Regions from separate parts of the Kitasatospora sp. NPDC054768 genome, predicted to be linked through region 1. Evidence: riboswitches for the same ligand, from Rfam matches in the RefSeq annotation. Region 1 holds a riboswitch; each other region holds the start of a gene.

Evidence for each region. Region 1 has a riboswitch for cobalamin ahead of ACWGKU_RS00155 (Nickel transporter NicT). Riboswitches for the same ligand answer to the same signal wherever they lie in the genome.
Region 2: another riboswitch for cobalamin. It lies ahead of ACWGKU_RS24560 (ribonucleoside-diphosphate reductase subunit alpha); the one in region 1 lies ahead of ACWGKU_RS00155 (Nickel transporter NicT).
Region 3: another riboswitch for cobalamin. It lies ahead of ACWGKU_RS03600 (cobalamin biosynthesis protein); the one in region 1 lies ahead of ACWGKU_RS00155 (Nickel transporter NicT).

What each region holds. Positions count from the first base shown of each region.
Region 1 covers NZ_JBSHBN010000001.1:33,373-36,635, forward strand. The annotation lists gene ACWGKU_RS00145 (hypothetical protein) at 1-781, opposite strand, end outside; gene ACWGKU_RS00150 (ArsR/SmtB family transcription factor) at 840-1,223, opposite strand; cobalamin riboswitch at 1,306-1,518, shown strand; gene ACWGKU_RS00155 (Nickel transporter NicT) at 1,550-2,665, shown strand; gene ACWGKU_RS00160 (M24 family metallopeptidase) at 3,046-3,263, shown strand, end outside.
Region 2 covers NZ_JBSHBN010000089.1:4,126-7,388, forward strand. The annotation lists gene ACWGKU_RS24560 (ribonucleoside-diphosphate reductase subunit alpha) at 1-1,467, opposite strand, end outside; cobalamin riboswitch at 1,659-1,784, opposite strand; gene ACWGKU_RS24565 (GH12 family glycosyl hydrolase domain-containing protein) at 1,867-3,099, opposite strand; gene ACWGKU_RS24570 (glycoside hydrolase family 26 protein) at 3,162-3,263, opposite strand, start outside.
Region 3 covers NZ_JBSHBN010000007.1:80,468-83,730, reverse strand. The annotation lists gene ACWGKU_RS03605 (cobyric acid synthase) at 1-1,149, opposite strand, end outside; gene ACWGKU_RS03600 (cobalamin biosynthesis protein) at 1,146-2,138, opposite strand; cobalamin riboswitch at 2,246-2,377, opposite strand; gene ACWGKU_RS03595 (alpha/beta fold hydrolase) at 2,793-3,263, shown strand, end outside.

The DNA.
Region 1 (3,263 bases):
TCCGGCGGGCGTCGTCGAGCAGCGCCTCGGGGTCGTGGCGGCTCCACACGTTGGGGTGCAGGACGACGGCCACCGTGTACTCGTCGGCGGGGAGCCGGCGGACCAGCCGCCGGGGGAGGTCCGGGCGGCGGCCGAACAAGGAGTGCTCGCTCCAGGTGGAGCTGACGACGACGAGCCGTCGGCCGCCGGTGGCACCGAGCGCGGCGCGGTAGCCGTCGCGGGAGCGCCGGCTGCCGAGCATCCGGTCGAAGCAGGGGTCGCCGACAACCCGGGCGACGTCCAGCGCCTCGGGGCAGGAGTCCCGCAGCCGGTCCAGCTGCTCGGGGTGGGAGAGGCCGAGGACGTCCACGAACACCCTTCCGCGGTGCGTGAGTTCGTTGCGGGACAGACCGGCGGCGGTGACCGTGTCGCCGGTGGACTCGGTGACCAGCCGGTTGTAGCCGACGCCGTGCGGGAGGACGACGAGGCGGGCGTCCAGCCGGTGCATGGAGGAGTGGACGGCGCAGGCGACGGCCAGGTCGAAGCGGCGGCTGACGGCGTCCTCCCAGTCCAGCACGGTGAAGCCGGGCAGGCCGTGCAGGTACTCGTCCAGGGCGCGGTCGGCGAAGGCGGAGCCGGGGTTGACGGTGAAGTACCGCTCGATGCCGTCCGGGTTCAGCAGGGTCAGGACGTCCAGGACCCGGGTGGCCGAGGTGAGGGTGCGGGCGACCGCCAGCACGCGGGCCCTGACCGGTCGGGTGTTCCACCGGTCGGCGGGCCAGGCGTGGGGGCGGGACGGCACGTCATGATCGTACTCATCCGTTCCGGCCGCGGCGCGGTTCCGGGGCCGGGCCAGTGGGTCAGCCCGTGGCCGCGGTGGGCTCGTGGTGTTCGCCGGCGGCGCACTCGTCGAGGAGGGGGCGCATGGCCTCGTCCACGAGCTGGTAGCGCACCACGCGTCCGTCCCGGTCGCCGGTGACCACGCCGGCCGTGCGGAGCAGCCGCAGGGCCTGGGAGACGGCGGGGTCGCGCATGCCGGTGGCGACCGCGAGGTCGGTGACGGCGAGCGGCCCGGCCCGGTGGAGGGCGAGCAGCAGGGCGAGCCGGCCGGGGTCGGCGAGCAGGGAGAACCGCTCGGCCCAGGACCGGACGTGGGCCGGGTCGCCGATCGCGGCGATGGCCTCGCAGACCCGGTGCCCGTCGATGGTGCGGTGGCCCGCGCGGTCGGCCGGTACGAGATGCATGCGGACATTCTCGCAGGCGGCGGTCTGTGATCCTGGACACCTGCGCAGGTGCGCAACCTTGCACGGGTCGGGGCGTGGCCCCTACGGTGTTCCCCGCCGTGGTGCTCGGGAAGACCGGTGACGGACCCTCAGGGGTCCCAGCCCGGAGCGGCCCTCGCCACTGTGATCGGGTCGTTCCTCCGTCCGCGGAGGAACGTCGTCCGTACCCACGGAGCCACTGGGCGCCTCGCGCGCTTGGGAAGGCGGGTACGGGCGTCCCGTCAGCCAGGAGACCGGCCACGGCATCTCACGAGGTTTTCCACGAGGTGCTGGAGCGTGATCCGCAGATGACCCTGCCCGAAACCGTTGCCGCCGGGGCCGAACCGGCCCCCTCCGCGCTGCCCAGCTTCCAGTGGCGGCGCGAGGACACCGTCCGTACCGCCGGGCTGATGGCGGTGATCGTGGCCATGCACGTGGTGGCCTTCGGCACGCTGATCTTCCTGGTCGCACCCGAGAAGTACGCGGTCGGTACCCAGGTCTTCGGGGTGGGCCTGGGTATCACCGCGTACACCCTCGGGATGCGGCACGCCTTCGACGCCGACCACATCGCGGTGATCGACAACACCACCCGCAAGCTGATGGCGGACGGCAAGCGGCCGGTCTCGGTGGGCTTCTGGTTCGCCCTCGGGCACTCCTCGATGGTGGTGGTGATGGCCGCCCTGGTGGCGGGCGGCGCGCAGCTGGCGAACACCCTGATGGACGACGAGTCGACCACCCACAAGTGGCTCGGCGTGATCGGGACGACCACTTCCGGCGTGTTCCTCTACCTGATCGGCGCGCTCAACCTGGCGGCGCTGCTCGGCATCCTCAGGGTGTTCCGCTCGATGCGGGCCGGGAAGTTCGACGAGAAGGAGCTGGAGGCGCACCTCGACTCGCGCGGCTTCATGGCCCGGGTGCTGAACCGGGCGACCCGTTCGATCACCCGGCCCGGGCAGATGTTCCCGGTGGGCATGGTGCTGGGCCTGGGCTTCGACACCGCGACCGAGGTCACCCTGATGGTGATGGCCGGCTCGGGTGCCGCCTCCGGGCTGCCCTGGTACGCGATCGTCTGCCTGCCGCTGCTGTTCGCGGCCGGGATGAGCCTGTTCGACACCCTGGACGGGACGTTCATGAACTTCGCGTACCAGTGGGCCTTCGCCAACCCGGTGCGGAAGGTGTACTACAACCTGACCATCACCGGTCTGTCGATCGCGGTGGCCTTCATCATCGGCACCATCGAGCTGGTCGGGGTGCTGCACGAGAAGCTCGATCTGACCGACCCGGTCACCGGGTTCATCGCCGACATCTCGCTGGACAACGTCGGCTACGCCATCGCCGGGCTGTTCGTGGTCGTCTGGGCGATCGCGATCGGGTACTGGAAGCTCGCCGGGGTCGAGAAGCGCTGGACGCCCGAGGGCTCCTGAGCCACCCGGCCGCGAGCAGCGGCCTGCCCGCGCACGCCGGAACGGCGCTTCCCCGCGGTGGGGAGGCGCCGTTCGCGTTCCGGGGGCCGGGTGCGCCCCGGGTCGGCGCTCCTCGCGGAAGGCGACGTGCCGGCCGGCGACCGGGTCGTACTCGCACAGGACCGGCAGTGACAGATCCGTGACGGAACGTAGCGGACGGCGGGGGTTCGAGGGACCGCCGGGGGGTGCGGGGCTCCTCGGCGGCACGCTGCGTGGGGGGCGGGGTGCGGGCCCGAGGGGGACGGTGCCGCGGTCGCACAGGGGGGCGTGCAAGGGGTATTGGGGGTTCTGCCGGGGGTGCTCGGCGGGCGCTTCGGGCCGGGGGTTCGTAGGCTCGACGCATGGCGGATGCGTACGCGGGGCGGCGGGAGCGGGTGAGGGAGCACTGCAGTGCGGCCGGGGCCGATGCGGCGCTGATCACCCGTGCGGCGAACGTGCGGTACCTGACGGGCTGCGCGCCCTGCGGGGCGAGCCTGCTGCTGACCAGGGAGCGGGCGCTGCTCGCGCTGCCGGACGACCTGCCGCCGGACGACTCCGGGGAGCACCTGATCGCCCCTGA
Region 2 (3,263 bases), on a different contig from region 1:
GTCGAGGAACGTCACGGCCGTACGGACGGTGGCGTCGAGGCGCTCCCAGTCCATGGCGCCGATCAGGTCGTCGGCCGTGGCGCCCGGGGCGACGTGGGCGCCCAGGTTGACCGAGCCCAGGTTGCAGACGGCGGTCTCGGAGTCGTCCGTGACCTCCAGGATCTCGGTGCACAGGTTGGAGGAGTGCACCGTGCGGCCCGGCAGCGCGGTCTGGTTGGCGGCGCGGTTGGAGGCGTCCTTGAAGGTCATCCAGCCGTTGCCGGTCTGCGCGAGGGTGCGCATCATGCGGGCGTACAGGGTCTGCGCCGGGATGGTGCGCACGGCCTTGCCGGCCAGCTCGGCCTTGCGGTACGCCTCGTCGAACTCCTCGCCCCACAGGTCGACCAGCTCGGGCACGTCGGCCGGGGAGAACAGCGACCAGTCCTGGTTGGCGTTGACCCGGCGCATGAACTCGTCCGGGATCCAGTGCGCCAGGTTGAGGTTGTGGGTGCGGCGGGCCTCTTCGCCGGTGTTGTCGCGGAGCTCCAGGAACTCCTCGATGTCGGCGTGCCAGGTCTCCAGGTAGACGCAGGCCGCGCCCTTGCGGCGGCCGCCCTGGTTGACGGCGGCGACCGAGGAGTCGAGGGTGCGCAGGAACGGCACGATGCCGTTGGACTTGCCGTTGGTGCCGCGGATCAGGCTGCCGCGCGAGCGGATGCGCGAGTACGACAGGCCGATGCCGCCGGCGTGCTTGGACAGGCGGGCGATCTGCGCGTAGCGGTTGTAGATCGAGTCCAGGTTGTCCAGCGGCGAGTCGAGCAGGTAGCAGCTCGACATCTGCGGGTGGCGGGTGCCGGAGTTGAAGAGCGTCGGCGAGGACGTCAGGTACTCCAGGCGGCTCATCAGGCCGTACAGCTCGGCCACCTCGCGCACGGACTGCTCGCTGTCGCCGACCGCCAGGCCACAGGCGACGCGGAGCAGGAAGTGCTGCGGGGTCTCGATCACCTTGCGGGTGATCGGGTGGCGCAGCAGGTAGCGGGACTGCACCGTGCGCAGGCCGAAGTACTCGAAGCGGTCGTCGCCCTTGGTGTCGACGAGCGCGTCCAGGGCGGCCGCGTGCTTGGTGACGAAGGCGGCGGTGGTGTCGCCGATCAGGCCCTCGGCGTGGCCGACGGCGATCGAGGCGGAGAAGGACACCGAGCCCTGGCTGTTCGCCTCGTCGACGATCTCCAGGGCGAGCAGGCGGGCGGCGAGCTTCGAGTACTGGGGGTCCTCGGCGATCATCGACGCGGCGGCATCCACGGCCAGCCCGCGCAGCTCGGCGAAGTCCGAGCCGGCGTGGCGGCCGCGCAGCGCGGCGGCGGCGACATGGCCGGGGTCGACCTCGGTGAGGTCGGTGCTGCGGTCGGTGAGCAGCCGCAACAGGGCGCCGCCGGGGTCGGAGACCGTCGGGTCGGTGAAGGCGGTGCCGGTGCCCTGGGCGGGCAGGGTGGCTGAGGCGGCGATGGTCAAGGCGCTCTCTCCTGGCGGCGATCGGCGGCGGTGATCGGGGGTACCGGGCCGATCGGGGCAGGGGAGCACGCACGCGGGCGCAAGCGGCGTCCGCGCGACGGTGGCATCCCCGGCCCGCCCGCGAGGCCCGGAAGGAAACTGCTCGTGCTGCCGGCCTCTGCGGGAGGGCCCGTGGCACACCGTCGGCAGGTGTTCGGACTCGCGGGGAGGGCTCGTGGAGCCGCCCGCTCACCGCTGCGGGGCAGTCCCGGATTCGCACCGGGTTCCCCTGCATCGACAGCAGGGACGAGCATACATCTAGTGCCGTGAGTCCGATGCAGCCCCACATGTTGTGTCGCGAAGTACAGTTGTTCGACTGTGTGTGCGATAAACTGCTCAGGCTGGAGGGTGCCATTCCTGGCCTGTGCGGGCCTCGCACGGGCGCATCCGGACCTGGGCGGTCCCGCTCGCGGCGGCGCCCGGATTCTCGACGCAGCGCCCGGTGCCCTGGTTCGCGAGCTGCCCCGTCGGGGTCACCCGCCAGCGCTGATCGGGGCGCGAGGTGCAGTCCGTGAGGACGGGGAAACCGAGGCCCGGATCCTCGACGCAGCGCCCGTTCTGCCCCACCGAGCCGTCGTCCCCCATCGTCCACGCCTGCGCGGGCGAGCCGTCGCAGGTGCCGGCGCCGATCGCGGCCGGATCGCCCGCCACCCGGCTGTCCAGGCAGAGACCGGGCAGGGCCGAGGTGATCGCGCCGCTGGGCTGCCCGGCGGCGGCCTGGAACGAGAACGAGTCGCTGCTGAGCCCGGCGCCCCCGTCCCAGATCTCGAACCCGGCCTGGACGGCGCACAGGTACGAGCCCGCCGGGACGTAGCCGCGCTGGACGGCGTCGCGGGTGAAGGCCCGCAGGTCCAGGTCGGTGACGGAGGTCGCGCTGGTGGCCATCTCGTAGGTGATCAGGGTGTGGCTGCTCTTCTTCGGCGCCTCGTACACCCGGTAGGAGGCGCCGCCGACCTGGAGCTCGCCGGCCTGCCGGCCGAACGGGGTCTTGCCGTTCCCGCGCAGCCAGATCATCAGCTCGGCGCTCTCGGTGAAGGAGCAGCTGGTCCGGCTGTTGCTGTACCAGACGTCGTACGAGGCGTTGTAGACGCCGCTGTCGATCTGCGTGGTCCGCCAGCTGCTGGTGGCGTAGCGCAACTTGTCGACCGCGATGGGTAGCGGGCCGGTGCCGGGCTGGAGCTGGGTGCTGATGTGCGGGTACGCGCCGGGGCCGCGGTCCGGGTCGGTCAGGCTGGCGGGGCCGATGCCGCTGCGGGTCACCCGGAAGCCGCTTCCGCCGTCGGTGCCGCTGATGCAGAGGCCCCCGGTGGCGTTCCACTCGTTCGGGTTGATCAGGTAGCGGCCGGAGTCGACGGCCTGGGCGGGGTAGCGGTTCTCCCCGGTGGAGCAGATCTCGCCGGCGGTGGCGGCCGGCAGCGGGGCGACCGCGGGGGCGGTCTGGTCGGGCTGCCTGCGGTCCCGCGGGAGCAGCACGGCGCACAGGATCAGCGCGATCACGATGGTCGGCGCGAGCCACCACCACGAGCGCCGGGTCGCGCGCCCGGTTCCGGGTACGGCGGGGGTGGTCATGGGGTTCTCGCCTCCCTGCTGCGGTGTTGTCGGCCGGTACGAGGGCCGGCTCGGCGGCGCGCTCACCCGGCGGGGGTGGAGCTCGACCGGGGCCGGGTCGCGGGGGAGGTCGGCTTCTTGACGGGGGGCTTCGTGGTGGAGCCGGCCGTCGGGCTCGGAGTGGT
Region 3 (3,263 bases), on a different contig from region 1:
CTCGCCGACCGGCCGCGCCAGCACCTTCTCGGCGCCGAACCGCACCTGCGTCGGCAGCAGGCCGAGGCCCTCGACGGCCCCCGCCCTCGACTCGACCTCGTCCACGATCGAGCGCGCCAGCATCTGGTAGCCGCCGCAGACCCCGAGGACCGGCAGCCCGGCCGCCGCCCGGGCCCGCAGCGCCGGCTCCAGACCGCGCTCGCGCAGCCAGGCGAGGTCGGCGACGGTGGCCCGGGTGCCGGGCAGCACCACCAGGTCGGCGTCGGCCAGCTCCTCCGGGCGGGTCGCCCAGCGCACCAGCACGCCCGGCTCCTGCGCGAGCGCGTCCATGTCGGTGAAGTTGGACAGCCGCGGGAAGCGCACCACGGCCACCCGCAGCACGTCCGCGCCGTACGGCCCGGGCCCGTCCGCCCGGTCCACCACCGTCGACAGGTCCAGCGAGTCCTCGGCGTCCAGCCAGAGCCCGGGCAGCATCGGCAGCGTGCCCAGCACCGGACGGCCGGTCAGCCCGTGCAGCATCTCCAGCCCGGGCGCGAGCAGCCGCGCGTCACCGCGGAACTTGTTGACGAACCAGCCGGCCACGTGCCGCTGGTCCTCCGCCGACAGCAGCGCCAGCGTCCCGTACATCGCCGCGAAGACCCCGCCGCGGTCGATGTCCCCGACCACCACCACCGGCAGGGCGGCGGCCGTCGCCAGGCCCATGTTGGCGATGTCGCGGTCGCGCAGGTTGATCTCGGCGGGCGAGCCCGCGCCCTCGCAGACCACCACGTCGTAGCGGCCACGCAGGTCCGCCAGGCACTCCAGGGCGCGCTCCAGCAGGACGGGCTTGCGCTCGCGGTAGTCCAGCGCGCCCACCTCCGCCACCGGCCTGCCGAGCAGCACCACCTGGCTGCGGCCGTCCGCGCCCGGCTTGAGCAGCACCGGGTTCATCGCCGCCTCCGGCTCCACCCGGGCGGCCTGCGCCTGCATCGCCTGGGCGCGGCCGATCTCGGCGCCGTCGGCGGTGACGAAGGAATTGAGCGACATGTTCTGCGCCTTGAACGGCGCGACCCGCACGCCCTGGCGGACGAGCCAACGGCAGATCCCGGCCGTCACCACGCTCTTGCCCGCGTCCGAGGTCGTCCCCGCGACCAGCAGCGCCTTGCTCATGCCCGTCCCCTCTTCCTCAGCAGCATCCGCAGCAGGACGTGCCCCGCGACCGTCGTACCCAGCGCCAGTGCGCCCACCCGCCGGGAGAGCGCACAGGCGCGCTCGATGTCGTCCACCGTCACCGGCCGCAGCTCCGCACCCAGTACGGGCCGGTGCTCCACCCTCTCGCCGTACCGCAGCGCCCCGCCCAGCCGTACGCCCACCGCGCCGGCGAACGCCGCCTCGGCCTGGCCCGCGTTCGGGCTCGGGTGCGCGGAGCCGTCGCGCCGCCAGACCCGCCAGGCCGTACGGGGCTCGGGCGCGGCGGCCACCGTCAGCAGCGCCGTCAGCCGGGCGCCCGGCCAGCCCGCCAGGTCGTCCAGCCGGGCCGAGGCCCAGCCGAACCGGGCGTAGCGCGGCGAGCGGTGGCCCACCATCGCGTCCAGGGTGTTCACGGCGCGGAAGGCCAGCAGGCCGGGCGTGCCGGCCAGGGCGCCCCAGGTCAGCGCGTTCACCACGGCGTCGGCGGTGTTCTCGGCCACCGACTCGACCACCGCCCGGGCGATCTGCTGCCCGTCCAGCGCGCTCGGGTCCCGCCCGCACAGGTGCGGCAGCCGCTCCCGGGCGGCCGCGAGGTCGCCCGCGGCCAGCGAGCGGCCGATGGTGCGCGCCTCCCGGGTCAGCGAGGTGCCGCCGAGCACCGTCCAGGTCGCGGCCGCCGCCAGCACCGCCCGGCTCAGCGGACGCCGGCCCACCGTACGGTCCAGGGCGAGCGTGCCCGCCGCGACCGCGCCCACGCACAGCGCCGTGTACCCGGCCCCCGCGCCGCGGTCGTCGCGCCACAGCCGACGCTCCAGCCGGGTCGCGGCGCTGCCGAAGACGGCCACCGGATGGCCCTGGCGGGGGTCGGCGAAGCGGGCGTCGGCGACATGGCCCGCGACGGCGCCGAGCGCGAACGCGGCGGCGCGGGCCAGCGGGCGCGGCGAGGAGGAGGGCCCGAGCGGGGTCATCGGGGGCACGGCGGAAGGCAGCTCGGAGTCCGGTGGGGCGGGGCAGCCTGCATCGCGTGCGTGTCCTCACTCAGGGTCCGCGCCCTGGATCGACGTGACGGGGGCGAGAGTCTCCTGGCTTCCGGGTCGAACGCACCCCCGGAGCCTTCCAGCGGCCGTCGACGGCCGCCGTGGCGATGTTCCGAGCGTGCTCCCCGGTGACAGTGGCGGGACCGCGCCGGAATTCCACCGGCTTCCTCTCCATGCCTCCGTTTGGCCCCAGGATCCCATCACGGGCCCGAACCGGGAGTCAACCGAGGTCACGGAGGGGTTGGTCACACGCGGACGCCGCCGACAGGCCGGGGATCGTCCGGCGCGGGGCCGCTGACACGCCGGGGGATCCCCGGCGCGGCACCGGTCCGCGGCCGGGCCGCTTCGTGCGTTCGGCGGCTGGGGCAGGACCGGGGCCACGCCTGCGGTTCGGTGGCAGGCACCGCGGAAAGCCCCCGCCGCCGCCCTCGCCGCCCTCGCCGCCCGCTTCCGGCACCTCCTCGGCGCCGCCGGGCCGCCGCCCGGGTGACCCGGACGGCCCAGCCCGGTGGCCGGGCGGACGGAGCGCCGGTGAACTGGTGCCCGAACACCGTCCGGTCCGTGAGTAACAGAGCGGGGAGCGAAATGCGTTGGGGAACCGCCGCCGTCGTGGCGGCCGCCGCGGTCGGGGCCGCCGTGCTGGTGATCGGCCGTCGGGCCTCCGAGCGGACGGTCCGTCCGGTGGCCGCCGTCCCGGAGTCCGGGCCGGTCGTGGTCCGCGGCCTCGCCCCCGGCCGCGTCACCTTCACCCGCGGCCCCGAGAGCCTGCGCCCCGGCCGCTGGGCGGTCGAGTGGGCGGACGGCGGGCACGCGGTCGTCGAGGAGGTCCTGCACAGCGACGAGCGGGGCGTCACCCGCCGGCTGCTCCGCGCCGACCGGGGCACGCTCACCCCCGGCACCGAGGTCCGCTTCACCCCCCGGGTCCACCTCGGCGACCCCACCGAGGCACTCGGCCTCCCCTTCACCGACACCACCGCCGACGGCGAGCTCGGCGCCCTTCCCGCCTGGTGGCTCGACGGCAAGCGCGGCACCTGGGTGATCCTGGTGCACGGCCCC